Oceanispirochaeta sp. M1: one gene and its partner. The protein of the gene in region 2 interacts with the protein of the main gene of each other region in a pairwise test. Links are inferred from orthologs where the notes say so. Each region holds a gene or a part of one and is shown on either strand. Other genes may lie near its edges.

Region 1 (6,748 bases), on a different replicon or contig from region 2:
AATGACAGAAAGTGTCGCAGAAAATATACCGCCTTCTGATTTATCAGCGGGTAAGGGTGAAATGGCGGGGTAAGAGCCCACCGCTCCTCCGGTAACGGAGGAGGCATGACAAACCTCATCAGGAGCAAGATCAAGCAGCAGGCCGGGTTTCTCGCCTAAAGCCTGCGGGTAGATTGCTGAAGATCCGAAGCAATTCGGAGATCAGATAGATGGCAGTCCGTCGACAGAACCCGGCTTACCGACCTGTTTTTTTATTTTTGGGGAATATGTGTTTAAAAAGAGTAGAAAATCCGGCAGGAACTTAATCGTTCCCCTGTTTCTCACAGTACTGCTGATTTCATTGGCAGCCTGGGGTATTATAAGAGGCTCCTTCTTTTTTAACAGCCAATTGAAGACTCAGCCTACCGACCTGAACCTTGTCCGTCTCTGGAATCTCCAGGATTACAAATCCATACTTGATCTGACAGAAGAGAATCTGACTGTTTATCCTATGGATGCATACAGCCTCATTTTTTCCGGTTTTGCCGGCTATCATATGGCAATTTCCCAGATTTCTGTCGATGAAATTGATTTTTACCTCAATGAAGCAATCCTTAACCTTAGAAAAGCACTTATCCTTGAGGATATCCCCAAAAAAGAGCTGGTATATTATATACTGGGGAAATCATATCTTTATAAGGGCAAATTTTATGCCGATCTGGCAATAAAATACCTGAATAAAGCAATAGATGAGGGATATGAGAACCAGGACAGTTACGAATTTCTAGGAGAAGCATACTCCTATCTGGGTGATTATGATCAGAGTATTATTTATTACGAAACTGCCCTTGAAAAGTTTCAGTCCGACAGGCTTTATCTTAAAATTGCCGAGGATTCATTCAAATTCAGGGAGTATGATAAAGCCGCAGAATACTATTCTATTCTGATTGATAGAACAAGAGATGAATCTTTACGAAAAAAGGGGCTTTTTCAACTGGGAAAACTCTATTATGATATAAAAAATCTGTCAAAGGCTGAGGAAACCCTCATCACCCTTACAGATCTGGACCCGAAAAATGCAGAAGCCTACTTCCTGCTTGGAGAAATCAGTTATTTCAACCAGGATAGAAAATCTGCACGGGACTATTGGCATCAGACATTGAGAATTGAACCGGAACACCGAGGTGCCCGGCTCAGATTATATAACTGATAGGGCATAAACCCTGAAATTAAAAAAATGACAGCAGCTTCTGGAGGAATTATGGCTCGTTCTAATAAATTATTTGGCGGATTCTCAACTGATATAGGTATCGATCTCGGTACATGTAATACATTAATCTATGTCAGAGGAAAGGGGATCGTCATCAGCGAACCTTCAGTAGTTGCCATTGAAAGGGGAACTAAAAAAGTAGTTGCCGTCGGTACTGAGGCTAAGAGGATGCTCTGGAAAACTCCAGGAGATATCGTCGCCATTCGCCCTCTGAGAGACGGAGTAATTGCAGATCTTGAAACTACAGAAAAGATGCTCCGCTACTTTATTTCCAAGGTTCTCCCCAAACGCTGGCTTATAAAACCCAGAATGGTTATCGGTGTTCCTTCCTGTATTACAGAAGTTGAACGGAGAGCCGTTGAAGAGAGCGCATTCAAGGCCGGTGCCAGAGAAGTTAAGATTATTGAAGAATCTCTTGCTGCTGCCATCGGAGCCGATATTCCCATTTTCGAACCTGCAGGACATATGGTCTGCGATATCGGTGGCGGAACTACAGAAATATCTGTGATATCACTGGGTGGTATGGTTGTTTCCAACGCCATCAGACTCGCGGGAGACGCCTTTGATATCGCAATAATCAAACATGTACGCTCTGTTCACAACCTTATTATTGGAGAACAGACTGCTGAACGATTAAAAATCAATATTGGAAACGCTGCACCTGATAATAAAATTGAAAAAATGGAAATAAAGGGAACCGATGCCATCACTGGACTTCCCCGTAGACTTGAAATAGACTCAGTAGAGGTCAGAGAGGCTCTTCAGGAGCCTATCAATGCTATCGTTGAAGAAGTTAAGAGGACTCTGGGTCAGACACCTCCTGAGCTTGCTGCTGACATTGTGGAAAGAGGAATTGTTATGACTGGAGGCGGATCTGCTCTCAAGGGATTACCTAAACTGCTTTCAAAAGAGACGGGAGTACCCGTAATTCTTGCGGAAAATCCTCTTCTCTGTGTGGCTCTTGGTGCTGGGATGTACTTTGATTACGCCAAGGGTGCAAGCAACAGTCGCAGCATCTACGACACTCTGAACTCTTAAGCGGTGGTAAATGGCTCATAATCAGCAAAGCAGCAGATTCTGGGGAATACCATCATTTCTGGTTCTCATCATAATCAACGTAGTCATACTCATCTTTTCAACAAACTCAATGCTCGTATCCCCAAAATCACTGGGGATGAGCTTTCTCTCTATTTTTCAGGAAGGGATAAATAATACAGTTACCTGGTTTTCAGGTACTGTTAACTCTATTAATGAACTGAAAAACCTGAAAGAGGAGTATGATTCAACTCTTAACAAACTTACTGCTTATGAACAGATGGATCGGAATTTTGAAGAAGTAAACAGAGAAAATGAACTTCTCAGGGAACATCTGGGGTTTTCCAGAGCACTTGAAATTGATCATATAAATGCCCGCATCATTGCCAAGGACCCCGTAAGCCTTTTTTCCTCGTTTATCATAAATAAGGGATCTAAAGACGGCATAGTGAAAGGTATGCCTGTCACGTCTTATCAGAACGGTGTTATAGGTCTTGTAGGTAAAATTATTGAAACCGGTATTAATTCATCCCAGGTTATCCCTATCTACAATAGTACAAGTTTTGTAGCAGCCCGTTTTCAGTACTCCCGTTTTGAAGGACTGATTGCCGGATTGGGTGATTCTGAGAATCATCTCATAATGAATTATGTAAAGAAAACAGCATTAACCCAGATCAATATCGATGACAGGGTAATTACATCAGGAATGCAGTCTCTTTATCCTGGAGGAATATCTATCGGGAAAGTAAAAAGTATCACTTCAAGAGAATATAACACCTCCCTTGAAATCGAAGTTTTCCCGACAATTGATTTTGGTAAGCTGGAATATGTATTTGTTCTGACCGAGGACAAGGAGCAAATCAGATGAAAAAAAATATGATAATTTTCACACTTATGCTTATCTCTGTTCTTCTGAAGACAACATTGTCCCGATATTTCAGCCTGAGCTTCGGAATGCCGGATACCACACTGATCATTCTTGTATATGTCTCAATACGATACGGTTCTTTATCAGGACAGATGAGCGGATTTACAACAGGACTGATGGAAGATTTTCTAAGTTTATCCCCTTTGGGATTTAATAGCCTTATCCGTATGATCTTGGGGCAGTTTGCCGGCCTGTTCCATGAAAGACTGAATATAGACCCCATCCTTTTTCCTGTACTCTCTGTTTCTCTGGCTACAATAGTCAAGGGAGCTTTATCCTATCTGATTCTTTCTGTTTTCAATATTCAGTATTCCGGAAGTATCTTTATCAGCAGTTCCTTCGGTTTTGAACTCCTGATGAATGCTCTTCTGGCTCCTTTTCTCTTTCTGCTTCTCCGTTTTCTATTTGACAGAGTTCTCAAGGAAAGGAAGACCCTTTAATTTATGAAATCCAGAAAACATATCAGCAATGGCAGAGTCTATCTGCTCAGTGCGATTTTTCTTATTATTATAATTATCTATATTTATAAACTCTTTAATCTGCAGATTGTGGATAATCTAATCTATGAAAAAAAGGCTCAGGAAGTATCACAGAGATCAAATATAATTCCTGCCCAGAGAGGCCGTATATTCGACCGATATTCTGATGTCCCTCTGGCAATGAACGTTGACTCCTTTGCTGTTAACTACACACCCGCCTATGGAGATGAGGAATATTTACCTGAAATGCTGGCTAAGCTTTCTGAGATTCTGGATGTTTCAGAAGAAGATCTGAAAAGGAAATTTCCCGGTTCCAGATTTTCTTCCTATGTGGCTTCTGAGATCGCAGAAGGTGTTTCATTTGAGAAAATAACTATCATTGCAGAAAATATTGAAGAATTCCCGGGTATCAGCTGGAGCAGTAAACCGAAACGCTACTATAACATTACAGGTTCAATCGCTCATGTTCTCGGATATGTGGGAAACATAACAAATGAAGAGCTGCAGGTCCTCTATAACCGCGGTTACTCCCTGCGAGATGTGTTGGGTAAAAACGGAATTGAAAAACAGTATGACCACATTCTCAGGGGAAAAAACGGTCGTATTTATAATACTGTGGATGTCCGTGGAAGACAGATGACTAAAGAGGGGAATATACAGCTCCCTGAAAATGGTTATGACCTGGTTTTAACCATAGACAGGCATATTCAAGACCTTGCAGAAAAAGCTCTTGGCCCCAGAAAAGGATCTGTTGTGGTTCTTAAACCCGATACCGGTGAGGTTCTGGCACTTGTATCCTATCCGGGATTCAATCCCAATCTCTTTAATCAGAAAGGTCCAAACAGTTTTGGTTCTCTCTCTCTGAACCCTGATTTCCCCTTTCTGAACAGAGCCATACAGTCCTCTTATGCACCTGCGTCAACATTTAAGATTCTACTTACCGCAGCCGCTCTGGAGGATAAAGACTTCAATCCCAATCGGCTTATTGACTGTAAAGGTCATATGGAGCTGGGCAACAGGACATTTCTCTGTCATAAAAAGACGGGTCATGGGAAACTGAACCTCAAGGAAGCCCTGGCTGAATCATGCAATATATACTTCGGTACTATCGGTGTGGAAAATCTGGGGATTGCAAAGATATCTGAATATGCACATGCCTTCGGATTAGGAGTAATAACAGGTATTGACCTGCAGGGAGAGGTACAGGGAAATATCCCGACTCCCGCATGGAAAGAAAAAACCTACAACAGCTACTGGACGCCGGGAGATACACTAAATGCCTCTATTGGACAGGGATTTGTCTCTCTGACAGCTCTTCAGCTGGCCAATGTAATAGCAGGCATTGTTAATGAAGAGGGAGAAATATACAAACCTCATATTCTTAAAAAAATTGTGAATAATACAAACAGAACCGTGGTTGAAGAGATTGCTCCTGAAGTTCTGAGAAATACAACCGTAAGTCCCCAGATTCTGCATACTCTCAGAGACTATTTAAGGGGAGTCATTGCAGATGGAACATCAGAAGTTGTTATTCTCAATGATCAGGTTAAAATAGCTGGTAAGACGGGTACCGGAGAGGTTGGAAGCAAGTCAAACTGGCACTCCTGGTTTGCATCTTACGGCCCCTGGACCGAAAATAATGACGCAGATAAAATTGTAGTGGTAACCATGATCGAAGCATCAAATGAATGGGAATGGTGGGCACCCAAGGCTGCCGATATCATCTACCAGGGTATTTTTGGAAATACTAATTATGAAGAAACCATTAAAGCACTGAGAAAACGGGGAGTCTGGTACACAAGAGATATCGTCCTGGAGGGTGAACTTGAAGATTAAATTGAACATGTCCTCCATATTCGGTTTTGATTTTATCCTTTTTGCCTCTATTCAGGTCCTTATGGTAATAGGCGTTTTCTTTATATACTCCAGCGGTGTAAATTCAAATGGTACCGTTGTCAGTGATGAATACATAAAACAGATAGTATGGGTTATAAGTGGAAACATTATCCTCCTGACGGTATCTTTTATGGATTACCGGATACTTAAGAATATTGCTTTCTGGCTCTATCTGTTTATGCTGCTTATACTTTTATTGACTGCTGGTTTCGGCCAGGTCGTAAACGGATCTAAATCCTGGTTGGGCATAGGTTCTCTCGGAATTCAACCCTCTGAGCTTTCAAAGCTGGTTACAATTCTTTTTTTGAGTCTATATCTGGAGAATAACAGGAAATCAATCGATACTCTGCAGGTTTTCATCATCGGTTTTATCATTGTATGTCTCCCCATGGGACTCATTCTAATGCAGCCGGACCTCGGAACAGCCATGGTATTTATACCTGTATTTCTCATTATGATGTTTATCGCAGGGGGCAGGGCAAGATATATAATAATGCTTACTGCCACCGGACTTTTAACAATTTTCTTCTCAATGCTCCCGTTTTACCTGATGTATATGGCAAAGACAACGGGTAATTCAGTAATTCTTTTTACTGAGCAGAATATTATGACTGTTATAAGTCTCACTCTTGCTGCTGTGGCCATTATATCAGTGCTGGGTTATCTGTTTACAAGAAGATCGTATTTCTATTATCTCTCTGCAATTTTTTCGATTACAGGTCTATCCTATTTTTTCTCTTTTTTTGCAAGAAAAATATTAAAAGAGTATCAGGTGATGCGTCTGATTGTGTTCCTGGACCCACAGGTTGACCCCAGAGGCTCCGGATGGAATATAATTCAGTCGGTTACCGCCGTAGGATCGGGCGGGGCTTTCGGCAAGGGATACCTCCAGGGAACTCAGTCACACTACCGTTATCTTCCCGAACAGAGTACTGACTTCATATTCTCAATAATATCCGAAGAGATCGGTTTTATGGGTAATCTGCTTATCATAGTTCTATTTGTGCTCATATTCTGGCGCTGTATAAATATAATACTTAAATCACAGGATTTATTCGGTTCACTCATTGCGGCCGGCATTGTAGGAATGATATTCTTTCACTTCATGATTAACATAGGAATGGCCATCGGTATAATGCCGATTACAGGTATTCCTCTGGT
Region 2 (6,133 bases):
CTGGGACAGGGACAGATTAAGCTGGGAGGTCTGCCTGCAGCCCATTCAGATTTCGTATTTGCCGTTGTAGGTGAAGAAACAGGCTTTGTGGGTGTTGTATTTATTTTGCTTCTGTTCCTGGTTTTTGCGTTGAAAGGTTATTCTGTTGCTCTTAACAGCTCCAGCTGTTATGTCAGACTTGCTGCCTTCGGACTGACCTCATCGGTTTATTTTCAGGTTCTTATCAATGTAGCTGTAGTCTGCGGAGCTCTTCCTGCGACCGGAATCCCTCTGCCCCTCTTTTCGGCGGGCGGAACTTCAACTCTGGTAACACTGGGAATCTTCGGACTTCTGATAAATTTTTCCAGATTCAAGGCAAAAGACAGGGAGGTCCTCTGTGGTGCCTGAAGTAGGTGTAACTCCTTTGTTTACAAAAATAAGAAAACTCCTGTTTATCTCTATTGCAGTGCTTGCAGTCCTCCTTGTATTTCAGCTGCTTACCCGGTTTATTGTTCTTCCCAGAATGGAAATTGCACAGATCCTTCTGGAAAGTACACTTAATCTCAGTGATGCAGAGCTTCTGGCTCTGGGTGGAATAACAGGTTCAGAAAATTATATTTCTCTGAATCCTAAAGAGATAGAAGCCCGTTATGAGAGTTCACCCCTGATCAGGAAAGCTTTTGTGGAAAAACAGTTCCCTTCCACTTTAAAACTTGTCCTTTACGGAAGATCAGCACTGGGGCTTATGATGGTTGAGAGGAATGGAGTTGATAATCCTCTGGTTTTTGATGAGTATGGTGTTCTTTATCATTCAGCGGATACTTCTCCCTACAGGAATCTTCCTGTTCTTTCGGGTTTAGAGCTGGATAAAGAGAGCCTTTCAGTTCTGCCGGAAGCACTGAATCCGTTTTTGAGTGATTTAAAGACCCTTCAAATAGATTCTCCCAAGCTTTTCGGTCAGATTTCAGAGATTGAAATCAAGAGAATAGAGGGTGCTCTCTATGAGGTTCATCTATATACAAGTGCCTATAGACTGCCTGTTGTCCTTTCATCAGGACTTACAGACGGTATTATGAAAAAGATACTTCTGGTTCTGGACTCTTTGAATGAAGCAGACCGCATAAAGGATTTTGAATATGCAGATTTCAGAGCCGATCAGGTAGTTCTGAAAACAAGGGAGGGCAATTAGTTTTGCCGGAAAGAGATATAGTCGTTGGACTGGACATCGGAACAAGCCGCGTATCAGCTCTTATCGCTGAATACAATGAAGAGGGAGAACTCTGCTTTGCAGGAGCCGGTTCTGTTGCTTCTCAGGGACTGAGAAAAGGTGTTGTCGTAAATATCGAAGCAGCTCAGCAGGCCATTGCTAAAGCCATTGAAGCTGCCGAGCAGGAAGCAGGACGTACGGTGCACGATGTGTATACAGCAGTCACAAGCGGTAATGTAGAAGGCCTTAACTCTCGTGGTGTTGTTGCTGTCAGCGGGAAGGGGCGTGAAGTAACCCAGCAGGATATCCGCCGTGTTATTGAAGCAGCTCAGGCCATTGCTGTCCCCATGGATCGTGAAATCCTTCATGTGGTAGCTCAACATTATATGGTGGATGACAAAGTGGGAATCAGAAATCCCATAGATATGATCGGAGTCCGTCTGGAAGCTGATGTTCACATTGTGACCGGCAGTATCGCCGCTACACAGAATGTAATAAAATGTGCTAACAGAAGTGGTTATAAGGTGAATGAAATATCACTGGAATCCCTTGTGGGGTCTCAGGCTGTTTTATCGGAGGATGAGAAGGAACTGGGTGTCCTGTATCTGGATATAGGCGGTGGAACAAGTGATGCCATTGTATATCTTGAAGGTACTCCCCATTTTTCCGGTTCACTTCCAGTTGCCGGAGAGCAGGTGACTACAGATCTGTCCATTGTACTTGAACAGTCCATGGAACAGGCCGAAATGATCAAGCTCTCTCAGGCAAAGTGCTGGGAACCTCTGGTGGACAGTTCTCAGGAAGTTCTGCTTCCCGGGATAGGCGGACGTCCTCCCCGGAGTATTCCCGAGTTGGATGTGTGCCGTATCACTCAGTCCAGAATGGCAGAAATTTTACTTCTTATTCGCAAACAGCTGCAGCAGAAGGGATATATGAATCGGCTGGGCGGTGGAATAGTACTGGCAGGGGGGGGTGCTCTTTTACCTGGTGTCGGTGAACTGGCATCTGATATATTCCAGAGACCCGTACGCATCGCTCTTCCTTCGGGAATGAAGAATCTGCCAAATGATTACCGTGGACCGGAATGGACCACCGTAATAGGCCTGGTGATGGCAGCTCATGAGGCTGATGAAAGTATGGAGACTGAAATTCCCGTAGGCGGGCAGGCATGGACCAGACTGAAGGAATGGTTTTCGAACTTTATATAAATACTTACAGACCCCGGGGTCTGTGATTAAACTGACGGGCCGTTGGTCTGATCAAATATGACTGAATGGACATCTATCCTTGGGAGGGGATTCATGGAACTTGAAATTATGGAAGAAACTTTAGGTAACAAGACAGTTATCAAAGTAATAGGTGCAGGCGGCGGCGGCAGCAATGCTGTGAATAGAATGATCTCTTGTGGAGTGAAGGGTGTTGAGTTTATTGCAACCAATACCGATCTGCAGGCTCTGGACAAATCACTGGCTCCGATTAAACTTCCTCTGGGCACAAAGCTCACAGGTGGACTCGGAGCAGGCGGAAATCCTGAGATTGGAGCTCAGGCTGCCGAAGAAGATAAGGAAACCCTGAAGAATGTGCTCAAAGGGGCAGATATGATCTTTATTACTGTCGGAATGGGTGGGGGGACAGGTACAGGATCGGCTCCTGTAATTGCCAGACTGGCAAGAGAACTTGGAGCTTTGACTGTTGCTGTTGTAACAAAGCCCTTCGGTTTTGAGCAGAGACGGAAGATGGTTCTTGCAGAAGAAGGAATTGATAAGTTGTATAAGGAAGTAGATACTCTTATCACCATCCCCAACGAAAACCTTATGAAAATAGTTGAGAAGAATACTCCCATACGGGAAGCCTTCCTTATGGCAGATGATGTCCTGCGAATGGGTGTCCAGGGTATTTCAGATCTGATTACCCAGCATGGTGATATAAATATCGACTTTGCCGATGTGAAAGCCGTAATGCACGGACAGGGTGAGGCCCTCATGGGGATCGGTTCAGGCCGTGGTGATAACAGAGCCATTGATGCCGCAACCAGTGCTATCAATAATCCTCTTCTGGAAGATGCCAGCATAGACGGAGCCAGAGGACTTCTGGTCAACGTAGCCGGTGGTAACAGCCTTGCCCTCTCGGAGTATAAAGAGGTTATGGATATCATTGCCGAAAATATCGACCCTGAGGCTACTGTGATTCCCGGTACAACCATTGATGAAACAATGGATGACGAAATTAAGGTTACCGTAATTGCTACAGGATTCAGAAGCCGAAGAGAAGAGGCCAATCTTCCTAAGGAAGAAGAGGTTATCCCCGAAGTACCCGGAAATAACGATGAAATCCTTCCCTATGACAAATGGAAGAGCTTTTATGATGATAAACCCGGTGAATCCCATAGCAGTCCTTTTCAGAGTCTTGTAGGAGCAGGGCCCAGTGAATCGGATCTATACGTACCTACATACCTTAGAAACAGGAAGGCTGGGAGCTGAAGATGACGGGACAGGATTTATCCAGACAGTTTCAAGTTTATCTCACTGTTGAACTCCGTATGTCTCCCAATACGGTTGAAGCATACCTCCGAGAGGTGCTGAAACTGGAGGAATTTCTGACCCGTACCGGAAGAAGCTGGCAGGATCTTGATGCGCCGCTTCTTGAAAATTACCTGATGGCTTTCCGTCAGGAGGATCAGGACCTGAGCCCGAGGACTCTTTCAAGAATACTCAGCAGCTTACGTTCTATGATGGAATTCCTGATCCTCAGCGGATACCGCTCCGACAACCCTCTACAGGGTATCGATATGCCCCGAATCAGTCAGTCTCTGCCCGAGGTAATGACTCTTGAGGAAGTTGAATCTTTTCTGGAAGCCATTCCTCTTGATACACTCCTCGGTCAGAGAGACCGGACCCTTTTTGAACTGATTTACAGCTGCGGTCTGAGAGTCTCAGAGGCTGTGGATCTTGAAATGAATCATCTGTACCCTGAAGAGGGGATGGTTCAGGTTTTCGGCAAGGGACAGAAGGAACGATGGGTTCCCCTGGGGCCTGTTGCTGAACACTGGCTCAGTATCTATCTTCATGATATCCGCCCCCGGCTTGTCCGCCCCGCATATATGACCAACTCTGTATTTCTGAATAACAGGGGAAAGGGGCTGTCCAGAAAGGGTATGTGGAAAAATTTTAAAACCATAGCCGAACATGCAGGTGTAAGTGGTAAAATTCATACTCTGAGACACTCTTTTGCTACCCATCTTCTTCAGGGTGGAGCCGATCTCCGTTCTGTACAGGAAATGCTGGGACATTCGGATATCAGTACAACTCAGATCTATACACACCTCAACCGTGATGACCTGCAGCATGCTCATGAATCTTTTCATCCCAGGGGGAAGGCATGATAAAGCAGATTAAAAGAACCGTTCCGGCAATTATGACAGTTATTGTTCTTTTTTCACTCTCTTCCTGTAAACCCATGAGAAATGATGATCTGGCCGAAAGGGTATATGAGATTGAGCAGACAGGAACAGTCGAAGATCCTGAAAAGATCAAGGAAATACGCAAGGATATAAACCGCTGGGAAGATGAGCTGAATGATGCCATCACTGCCGGGAAAAATACAGCCCGTTATTACAGAACTCTGGGGCTGAAGTTTATGGATTATGATATGTACGGTCCAGCAAGAGACAGCTTCTCCAGGGGACTTGAAATTACATCCTCCGATGCCCGGATGTATTATTACCGGGCCGTAGCCGTTTCAAAACTGGCTGTTTCCCGTGATACTGCAGAGCAGACAGTCAGCGAACTTAAACAGGCTGAAGAGGACTACAAGAGAGCCATATCCCTTGAACCCCGTTATATGCCTCCTAATTACAGTCTTGCCATTCTCTATATTTACGAATTAGAGCGTCCTTTTGAAGCAGAACCCTATCTGGAGCAGTATCTCAAGATAGAACGCAGCGACGGCCGGGCATTACTTCTGTACGGTCAGCTTCTGGAGCAGATGGGAATGAGTGAAAAAGCTATGGATCAGTACAATTTACTGCTCTCCATAAGCGGATTCAATGCAGAAAAAGAACAGGCCCGTCTGTACCTGGAACGTGTCAGGGAGGATGCATTTTGATTGATCGTAATATTCTTTTTGCAGTAAACAGGCTAGCCTCACTCAGCCTGATAGAAAAAATCAGACTGCTTAATTCCTTCAATACGGGGGAGAACTTCAAAGATCTGTCCCGCTTTGAACTGGAATGGATTCTTAATAGAAAACTCCGAATACGGAAATTCAATATCCGGGAACTCCTGGAACAGGGGATCTCTGATCTGAAGCGCACGGAATCTCTCGGCATCAGCTGGTGCTGGTACGGTTCTCCTTCCTATCCTTCAATACTGAAGAATATTTATGATCCTCCTTTCCTCCTTTTCTGGAGAGGCACACTTCCACCCGAAGCTGTTGGTGCTCTGGCGGTTGTAGGTACAAGAAAACCTGCACTGGAAGCAGACAGATCTGCCTTTGCTCTTGGCCTGGATGCAGCGCGGGGAGATATTCCCCTTATTTCAGGTTTGGCGGCGGGAATTGATGGCAGTGCACACAAGGGTGTTGTTGAAGGCGGCGGTAAGACCTGGGCAGTCCTGGGAACCGGATGTGATATAGCTTATCCAAGGCAGCACAGGAAACTTGCTGCAGAAATACTGAATAAAGGCGGAGGTCTTATCTCCGAATATATACCCGGCACAGGAGCAGCCCGCTATAATTTTCCAAAACGGAACAGGATTATCAGCGGTTTAAGCGACTCTGTTGTGATTGTACAGGCACCTGTACGATCGGGTGCGTTGTATACTGCGGATTTTGCACTTGATCAGGGCAGAGATGTCTATGTTCATGAAAGCGGACTCTATGGAAGAAAGAGCGGCGGCACTGCGTCTCTGGCAGATCAGGGGGCAACTGTAATCGGGGCCCTCAAAGATA

The links. The genes of interacting proteins can lie anywhere in the genome.
Region 1: the proteins of ftsZ (region 2) and DV872_RS10615 interact in binary tests that used the Escherichia coli proteins (3 or more experiments, as listed by UniProt). The link is inferred for Oceanispirochaeta sp. M1 from one-to-one orthologs.

What each region holds. Positions count from the first base shown.
Region 1 is NZ_QQPQ01000012.1:137,099-143,846, reverse strand. What follows is about bases 349-3,263. They hold DV872_RS10615 (rod shape-determining protein), read left to right. Parts: upstream 349-1,240; coding sequence 1,241-2,287; downstream 2,288-3,263. Other genes in these bases: mreD (rod shape-determining protein MreD), read left to right, coding at 3,149-3,263; mreC (rod shape-determining protein MreC), read left to right, coding at 2,298-3,152; DV872_RS26390 (lipopolysaccharide assembly protein LapB), read left to right, coding at 349-1,189. Also shown: more of DV872_RS26390, read left to right, coding at 269-348; more of mreD, read left to right, coding at 3,264-3,652; mrdA (penicillin-binding protein 2), read left to right, coding at 3,656-5,527; rod shape-determining protein RodA, read left to right, coding at 5,517-6,748. UniProt on the Escherichia coli protein: Forms membrane-associated dynamic filaments that are essential for cell shape determination. Acts by regulating cell wall synthesis and cell elongation, and thus cell shape.
Region 2 is NZ_QQPQ01000013.1:20,981-27,113, forward strand. What follows is about bases 1,760-4,576. They hold ftsZ (cell division protein FtsZ), read left to right. Parts: upstream 1,760-2,487; coding sequence 2,488-3,666; downstream 3,667-4,576. Other genes in these bases: ftsA (cell division protein FtsA), read left to right, coding at 1,760-2,394; DV872_RS10885 (site-specific tyrosine recombinase), read left to right, coding at 3,669-4,568; DV872_RS10890 (tetratricopeptide repeat protein), read left to right, coding at 4,565-4,576. Outside these bases: putative lipid II flippase FtsW, read left to right, coding at 1-387; DV872_RS10870 (cell division protein FtsQ/DivIB), read left to right, coding at 377-1,168; more of ftsA, read left to right, coding at 1,171-1,759; more of DV872_RS10890, read left to right, coding at 4,577-5,290; DNA-processing protein DprA, read left to right, coding at 5,287-6,133. UniProt on the Escherichia coli protein: Essential cell division protein that forms a contractile ring structure (Z ring) at the future cell division site. The regulation of the ring assembly controls the timing and the location of cell division.